Tistrella bauzanensis: one gene and its partner. The protein of the gene in region 1 interacts with the protein of each later gene in a pairwise test. Links are inferred from orthologs where the notes say so. Each region holds a gene or a part of one and is shown on either strand. Other genes may lie near its edges.

Region 1 (4,833 bases):
TCTCAAGACCGTCCCGCGCGACCGGGTGATCGTCGCCACCAAGGTCAATGGCCCGGGCGAGGGGCCGCTCACCGGCATCACCGCCCATATGCGCGGCGGCCTGTCGGCGATCGACCGCTTCCACATCGAACGGGCGGTGGAGGCCAGCCTGCGCCGGCTTGGCACCGATGTCGTCGATCTCTACCAGACCCACTGGCCCGACCGTGTCGTGCCGATGGCCGAACAGCTTGATGCCCTGGACCGGCTGGTCCAGGCGGGCAAGATCCGCTATGCGGGGGTCAGCAACGAAACCCCCTGGGGCCTGACCCGGCTGGCCGCCACCGCCGAGGCACAAGGCACCGCCGCCGTGGTGTCGGTCCAGAACGTCTATCACATGCTGAAGCGGGTCTATGACGACGGCATGATGGAGGTCTGCCGGAACGAGGGCGTCGGCATGCTCGCCTTCTCGCCGCTCGCCATGGGACTGCTGACCGGAAAATACGGCACCGGCCAGGACGCGCCGCCGGCCTCGCGGCTCTACACCTTCCCGCCCCGCTTCGCCGGCCGCTATCTACACCCGCGCGCCCTCGCCGCCGCCGGCCGCTATGTGGCGCTGGCCCATGAGTTCGGTCTGGACCCCACCACCATGGCCGTTGCCTGGACCGCCGGCCGGCCGGGTGTCACCTCGGCCCTGCCCGGGGTCTCGGCCGATCACCAGTTGGATGCCATTCTGGCCGCTGCCGGTCTCGATCTGCCCGCCGATCTGCTCGACGCAATCGATGCCGTGCACCGCGAGATGCCCAACCCGGTGATCTGACCGGCTCCACCACAGGGGCGTCAGGACATGGAAACGGCCGCCCGGTCTGGCCGGGCGGCCGTTATCCATTGATCCGGACGGATGGGCGATCAGCCGGCCGGAGCGGGCGCCAAGGCAGCGGGCGCCGCGCCATTGCCACCCGGCAGGTTCAGCGTGCCGTCCGATCCGAAATAGCGGAAGAACTCGCCATTCGGGCTCAACAGCATGGTGGTGTCGGAATTGCCCAACGCCGCCCGATAGGCCTGCAGACTGCGATAGAAGTCGAAGAACGCCGCATCCTGGCCGAAGCTGTCGGCAAAGATCTTACTGGCGGTCGCGTCGCCTTCACCGCGGGCGATCTGGGCTTCCCGGCGGGCCTCGGCCAGAAGCACGGTCCGCTCGCGATCGGCCCGCGACCGGATGCGCTGGGCAAGCTCGGCGCCCTGGGCACGCAGTTCGGTCGCCTCGCGTTCACGCTCGGTGCGCATCCGGCTGAAGATCGCCTGGCTGTTGGCTTCCGGCAGGTCCACGCGGCGCATGCGCACGTCCAGCACCTCGATGCCGAAGCTTTTGGCCTCGCCATTCACGATCTGGGCGGTCTGGGCCATCAGTTCGGCACGCTGGCTGGTCAGCACGGATGACAGCGGCACCGAGCCCAGCACGTTACGCAGGCTGGCATTCACGATGCTGTCCAGACGGGCGCGCACCACCGCTTCCGATCCCACCGCCTGATAGAAGCGCAGCGGATCGACGATGCGGAAGCGGGCGAAGCTGTCGACCACCAGCCGCTTCTGGTCGGAGGCGATCAGTTCCTGCACGTCGGCGTCGAAATCCAGCACGCGGTTGTCATAGAACACCACGTTCTGGATGAAGGGCAGCTTGAAATGCAGCCCCGGTTCCTTGACCACCTTGCGCGGCTCACCAAGCTGCAGGACCAGGGCCTGTTCGGTCTGGTGAACCACATAGCTCGCCGAGATGCCGACGATGGCAACAGCCACCGCAGCGATGCCGGCGATGGTGAGAAGACCTTTCCTCATCTCGTCGTCTCCTCGCTCAACGCGGCTGGTTGCTGTTGGGCACCGGCGCCGATGCCGGCGCCGCCGGGCTGGAATAGCCCGACGTCCCTGCGGCCTCGGCCCCGTCGCGTGCGGCGGGCTGCGGCTCGCGGATCAGGCGGTCGAGCGGCAGATACGGCACGACCGACTGGCCGCCACCCGCGCCATTGCCCGACACACCCGGCTCGATGATGATCTTGCTCATGCCGCCGAGCACCTCTTCCATCGTCTCCAGATACAGACGGCGGGCAGTGATGTCCTTGGCGTTGTTATAGGCGGTCAGGATCGAGGTGAAGCGATCGGCCGAGCCTTCGGCATCCGCCACCACCTGCTCGCGATAGGCCTGGGCTTCCTGCACCAGCCGTTCCGCTTCACCGCGGGCGCGGGGCAGAATGCCGTTACGATAGGCTTCCGCCTCGTTCTGCGCCCGCTCCTGATCGGCGCGGGCCGCCTGGACGTCGCGGAAGGCATCGATGACCTGCTGCGGCGGGTCGACCTTCTGCAACTGCACCTGGGTGACCTCGACGCCGGATTTGTAGGTGTCCAGCACCGACTGCATCAACTCGCGGGTCTGCTGCTCGATCCGCGCGCGGCCCTCGGTCAGCACGAACTGCAATGGCGTCTGGCCGACCGTTTCACGCATAGCGCTTTCCGCCACCGATTTGATGGTGGTGTCGGGGCGCTGGATCTCGAACAGATAGGCGCCGGCATCCTTGATCCGCCAGAACACCGTCACGTCGATATCGATGATGTTCTCGTCGCCGGTCAGCATCAGGCTTTCGGCATTGACCTCGCGCACGCCGGCGGCGCGCCCGAAATCGGTGCCCGACCGATAGCCGATCTCCACCCGGTTCACCTTGGTGACCGCGGGCTTGTAGACCTCGCCGATCGGGGTCGGCCAGTTATAGTGCAGGCCCGGTGTCGTGGTGTTGACCCAGCGGCCGAACACCAGTTCGACGCCCTGCTCGTCGGGCTGCACGCGATAGAACCCGGTGCCCAGCCAGATGGCCAGACCGACCGCCGCGACCACGGCGATCAGACGCCCGCTGCCGGCGCCACCTCCGCCCGGCAGCACGCGGCGCATGCGTTCCTGGCTCTTGCGCAGCAGTTCATCCAGGTCTGGCGGCTGCGGCCCGCTGGGCCCGCGCCCCCATGGCCCCTGAGGACCGCCTCCCTGTCCACCGCCCGGCGTGTTCCACGGCATGCTCGATTGATCCCCGCTTCCTGTCGTGGTCGAACCCGTCGCGCGACGGACGGTTGTTTGCGACCATCGGTCGCACCGCCGCCGGCGTCTCGAACCCATGCGATACCACAGCCGCATGGCCCCATCATCGGCCGGTGTCGAGATATCGGCACGGCCCGCCGCTTGCGCGGCCGGGGCCCGACACCACATGGTGCCACACCGTCGCACCTCACCATATGATGCCAGACCATATGGTACATGGCGCGTCGTTGCGCTTATATCACTGCCACCGGCAGCCTTTCGGCCAGCCCCGCCGGTTTCCCGACGGTGTCCACCGGTGCCGGCCGCTCCATATCGGACCGCCCCGGCATCGGTCGTCCAAATGCCCGATCCACGGGCTATATCGCAATGAACCCGGAGTTTTCAACCATGTCACGGACCGTTCGCGATCAGATTCTGTCAGCGCTCGCCGGGATAGCCGATCCGGAACGCGGTCGCGACGTGGTCGCATCGGGCCGGATATCGGGTGTCGCCGTCGAAGATGGCGTCGCGCGGATCATGGTCGAGACCACGCCCGAACGGGCCGGCGCCACCGAGCCGCTGCGTCGGGCGGTTGAAGCCGCCGCCGCATCCGTGCGCGGTGTCAAGCGCGCCTCGGCGGTGCTGACGGCCGAACGCGGCCCTGCCCAGCGCCGTGCCTCTGCCCCTGAGGGGGCAGCCCCGGGCGCTGCCCGGCCACGACCCGCGGCCCCCACCCTGCCCGGCGTGAAAGCGGTCATCGCGGTCGCCTCGGGCAAGGGCGGTGTCGGCAAGTCGACACTGGCGGTCAATCTGGCGCTGGCGCTTCAGGCCCGCGGCCTGAAGGTGGGATTGCTGGATGCCGATGTCTACGGTCCATCGATCCCGCGAATGCTGGGCCTGTCCGGGCGCCCCGACAGCCCCGATGGCAAGCGGATCACCCCCAAGATCGGCTGGGGCCTGAAGGCCATGTCGATCGGCCTGATGGTCGAGGAAGACACGCCGCTTATCTGGCGCGGGCCGATGGTTCAGGGCGCGCTCGACCAGTTCCTGCGCGAAACCGACTGGGCGCCGCTCGATATCCTGGTGCTCGACATGCCGCCCGGCACCGGCGACGTTCAGCTCTCCATCGCCCAGCGCGTGCCGCTCGCCGGCGCCGTGATCGTCTCGACGCCGCAGGACATCGCCCTGCTGGATGCGCGCAAGGGCCTTGCCATGTTCCGCCGGGTCGAGGTGCCGATCCTGGGGCTGGTGGAGAATATGAGCTGGTTCACCTGCCCGCATTGCGGTGGCCGCTCCGACATCTTCGGTCATGGCGGTGCCCGCGACGAGGCGCTGAAGCTGGGCCTGCCATTTCTGGGGGCCGTGCCGCTCGACCTCGACGTGCGGATCATGTCGGATGAGGGGCGCCCCGTGGTCGCGGTTGCCCCCGACAGCGAGGCGGCTGCCCCCTATCACGCCATCGCCGCCGGCGTGGTCGACAGCATCGCCAAGGCCCATCGCGAGCCGCCGCGCATCATGATCGAGGACTGATCTCACGCAACCATGGACGCGATCAACGCCCGATGAACGGATTGAATCCCAGCCCCGCCAGCACCGCCCAGGCCGTCGCCCCCAGATGCGGCCACCGGTGATATCTGAAATCATCGGTGGTGCTGTCGGGGCCGATGGCAAGGCCAGTGGTGATGGAAGGCGCGCGGGTCGCGAACAGATAGCCGCCGGGCGACTGCTCGGCCAGCAGGCCCTCCAGCATCACCCGCGCCTCGTCGCGCCGGTCCAGCACCCGCAGCACCAGGGCGGCC
Region 2 (3,929 bases), on another replicon or contig:
GAGCGGCAACATGCCGCAAGGCGGCCGGACCCTTGGCGGCTGTCGCATCGTCTGGGGCGGCGGCCGGGTGACGGTGCTGCGTGAACCGGCGGCGGTGGCGGCACCCGTACCGGTCGTCGCGGGTGAGAGAACTGGCTGGGACGGGCGTTTCGTCGTGCAGGTGCCGAATACCGATGCAGTCGGCGACGGCAGGACTGCGGCACCCTTGACCCTTGGGGCGATGGGCACGTCGCTGGCCATGCGGCTGGGGCTGATGGCCCCGGCTGCCGCCCGCAGGCTGCGGAACGAGGTGCCTGGACGTGCAATCGCATCCTTGCCGGTGCTTCGGCGACTTGACGTGCCCGTCGCATTCCCCCACTTAACAGGGAGCATCCGCGGGGAGGCTGCGGCTGACCACACCCTTGCCCATCCGCACACCCTTGCCCAACCGACCTTCCGGGCATGGTTCGCGCCATCCCGTCCGTTCGACGGTGACGGCGTCTTCTGGACGATGGCGGGCGAACATTCGGCAGGAAAGAGACCTCGGTCGTGAACAATGTTAAGAACCTCGCGCTCTGGGTGATCATCGCCCTGCTGCTGGTGGCTCTGTTCAATCTGTTCCAGAGCCCCCAGAGTCAGGGTCCGTCGCGCCAGGTCGCGTATTCGGACTTCCTCAACGCCGTGCAGGAAGGCCGCGTCACCGACGTGACCATCCAGGGCGACACGATCCGCGGTCATTTCAATGACGGCAGCGGGGTCGAATTCCGCACGGTCGCCCCGCCGAACGATAACGGCATGGTCGACCGGCTGCGCGAAGGCAATGTCCGCATCAATGTGGCACCGGCCGAGGACAATGTGCCCTCGCTGTTCGGGATTCTGATCTCGTGGTTCCCGATGCTGCTGCTGATCGGCGTGTGGATCTTCTTCATGCGTCAGATGCAGGGCGGCGGCGGAAAGGCGATGGGCTTCGGCAAGTCCAAGGCCCGTCTGCTGACCGAGAAATCGGGGCGCGTGACTTTTGAGGACGTCGCCGGTATCGACGAGGCGAAGGACGAACTCCACGAGATCGTCGAATTCCTGAAGTCGCCGCAGAAGTTCCAGCGGCTGGGCGGCCGCATTCCCAAGGGCGTGCTGCTTGTGGGCCCTCCGGGTACCGGCAAGACGCTTCTGGCGCGGGCGATCGCCGGCGAGGCGAACGTTCCCTTCTTCTCGATCTCGGGTTCCGATTTCGTCGAGATGTTCGTGGGTGTCGGCGCCAGCCGTGTCCGCGACATGTTCGAACAGGGCAAGAAGAACGCCCCCTGCCTGATCTTCATCGACGAGATCGACGCGGTCGGTCGCCATCGCGGCGCCGGCCTCGGCGGTGGTAATGACGAACGCGAGCAGACCCTGAACCAGTTGCTGGTCGAAATGGACGGCTTCGAGGCGAATGAGGGCGTGATCATCATCGCCGCCACCAACCGCCCCGACGTGCTGGACCCGGCCCTGCTGCGTCCGGGCCGCTTCGACCGGCAGGTCGTTGTGCCGAACCCCGACGTGTCGGGCCGTGAGAAGATCCTGTCGGTGCACATGCGCAAGGTGCCGATCGGCCCTGATGTGAATGCCCGGGTCATCGCCCGCGCGACACCCGGCTTCTCGGGTGCCGACCTGGCCAATCTGGTCAACGAGGCAGCCCTGCTGGCCGCGCGCCGCAACAAGCGCGTGGTCGGTATGGCGGAATTCGAGGACGCCAAGGACAAGGTGATGATGGGGGCCGAGCGCCGCTCGATCGCGATGAGCGAGGACGAGAAGCGCCTGACCGCCTATCACGAGGGCGGCCACGCCATCGTCGCCATGCACTGCCCGGCATCCGACCCGATCCACAAGGCGACCATCATCCCGCGCGGTCGTGCACTGGGCATGGTGATGCGGCTGCCGGAGCGGGACCGTCTGTCGGTGTCGCGCGAGAAGCTGGAAGCGGATCTGGCGGTCGCCATGGGTGGCCGGCTGGCTGAAGAGATCATCTTCGGCCATGACAAGGTCACCAGTGGCGCGTCGTCGGATATCCAGATGGCGACCAAGCTGGCCAAGAACATGGTCACCCAGTGGGGCATGAGCGACAAGCTGGGCCCGCTGAATTATGGCGAGGGCGACAACGAGCCCTTCGTCGGCTATGCGGTGACCCAGTCGCGCGGCACATCCGAGGCGACGGCCAATGTCATCGACCAGGAAGTGCGGCGGATCGTCGAGGAAGCCTATGACCGGGCGCGCACCATCCTGACCGATTACCGCGACCAGCTGGAGCGGGTCGCCCAGGCGCTGCTGGAATATGAAACCCTGTCGGGTGACGAGTTGAAGGCGATCGCCGCAGGCGAAACCATCAAGCGGCACCGCCCCGACGACATGGGCGATGGCGGCACCGCGCCGGCATCCGATCCGCGGCCGCCCAGGGCCTCGGTGCCGACGGCGGGCGGCGATGACGGGCTGCGACCCAGCCCGCAGCCGGGCGCCTGATCCGGCAGGACGGCCATCCGGCAGGACGGGCGGCTGCTCGCTTGGCCGATAGCCGTCTGACGATCATGGGGCCGGTGTCGACAGATACCGGCTCCGCACCGCCGACCGACAGCCAGGGACTGCTGACTTGCCCGCTGACCTGTCCACATCCATCGCGGCCGCATCGTCTGATGCGGCCGCGATGTCATATGTCGAGACCCGCATCCGTGACGCCGATGCGGGTCTTCGAGTGTATGTCCGCCCGATCGGGTTCGTGCCGGCCCGCACCGCCGGCGTCGGCGCGGCGCCCCGCGCGGCGTTGAGGCGGGCGCCGGTCGCGGGGTTCCGCTGCCTTGCCGGCGGCTGGCTGGCCTTTGGGGTGGTCGAGATCATCTGGCGGGCCGGACGGGGCGCCGGCGCGGCCGACCGGGTGGGCCGGGCGGTGATGCCGATCGAGGATGCCCTGCGTCTGGCCGACCGCTTGACCGCTCTGCCGGCGGGCCGGCGACTGGCCCGGCGCTTGCGGGCGCTGGAGGTGCCGCGCCAGAGGTTTGCCGGACTGGATATGCGCGGCCGGCCGCAGGTGATGGCGATCGTCAACGTCACGCCCGACAGCTTCTCGGATGGCGGCGATGCCTTCGCACCGGTCGACGCGGCGGCGGCGGTGCGCCGGGCGCTGGAGGATGGCGCCGATCTTGTGGATCTTGGCGCCGAAACCACCCGTCCGGGTGCGGCCGCCGTCGACCCGGCGGAAGAGATCCATCGCCTGGAGCCGGCACTGACGGCGGCGGCGGAACTGGGGGCGGTGGTGTCCGTCGACACCCGCAAGGCGGTGGTGATGCGCCATGCCGCGCGCCGTGGCGCTGCGATCGTCAACGACGTCAGCGGCTTCACCTATGATCCGGGGGCGGCCGATGCCGTGGCCGCCGCCGGGCTTGCCGCCGTGGTCATGCATATGCGTGGCACGCCGGCCGACATGCAGTCTCTGGCGGTCTATGACGATGTGGTTCTGGACGTCTTCGACGAGTTGGAAGACCGGCTGGCGCTGATGGATGAGGCCGGGGTGCCGCAGGGCGATGTGGCGATCGATCCGGGCATCGGCTTTGCCAAGACGGTGGACCAGAACCTTGCCTTGCTGCATAACCTGTCGATCTTCCATGGGCTTGGCCGGCCGCTTCTGATCGGCGTGTCGCGCAAGAGCTTCATCGGGCGCGTGGCCGGCATCGACCAGCCGAAGGCACGGGTGCCGGGGTCGCTGGCAGCAGCGCTGGCCGCGGTGGCCCAGGGCGCGCAGATCGTGAGGGTGCATGACGTGGCTGAAACGGCTCAGGCATTGGTGGTCGACGCGGCCATCGCCCGCGGCCGGGCGCCGGCGGGTTGACCCGCTGCCACCGCCTGTCCGGATGACGCCGCCGAAAGGGCCATGCTTCGGCGCCAGTTTCGCGCATACCCCGGACGAGGACCACGACCCCGATGCG

What was found.
Region 2: the proteins of hflK (region 1) and ftsH interact in binary tests that used the Escherichia coli proteins (3 or more experiments, as listed by UniProt). The link is inferred for Tistrella bauzanensis from one-to-one orthologs.

Annotation. Positions count from the first base shown.
Region 1 is NZ_BMDZ01000017.1:48,331-53,163, reverse strand. What follows is about bases 932-3,904. They hold hflK (FtsH protease activity modulator HflK), read right to left. Parts: upstream 3,035-3,904; coding sequence 1,829-3,034; downstream 932-1,828. Other genes in these bases: IEW15_RS09300 (Mrp/NBP35 family ATP-binding protein), read left to right, coding at 3,443-3,904; hflC (protease modulator HflC), read right to left, coding at 932-1,812. Also shown: IEW15_RS09315 (aldo/keto reductase), read left to right, coding at 1-796; more of hflC, read right to left, coding at 886-931; more of IEW15_RS09300, read left to right, coding at 3,905-4,564; IEW15_RS09295 (hypothetical protein), read right to left, coding at 4,587-4,833.
Region 2 is NZ_BMDZ01000005.1:54,111-58,039, reverse strand. Bases 1-3,000 are described here. They hold ftsH (ATP-dependent zinc metalloprotease FtsH), read left to right. Parts: upstream 1-528; coding sequence 529-2,472; downstream 2,473-3,000. Other genes in these bases: folP (dihydropteroate synthase), read left to right, coding at 2,654-3,000; tilS (tRNA lysidine(34) synthetase TilS), read left to right, coding at 1-532. Also shown: more of folP, read left to right, coding at 3,001-3,832. UniProt on the Escherichia coli protein: Acts as a processive, ATP-dependent zinc metallopeptidase for both cytoplasmic and membrane proteins. Plays a role in the quality control of integral membrane proteins.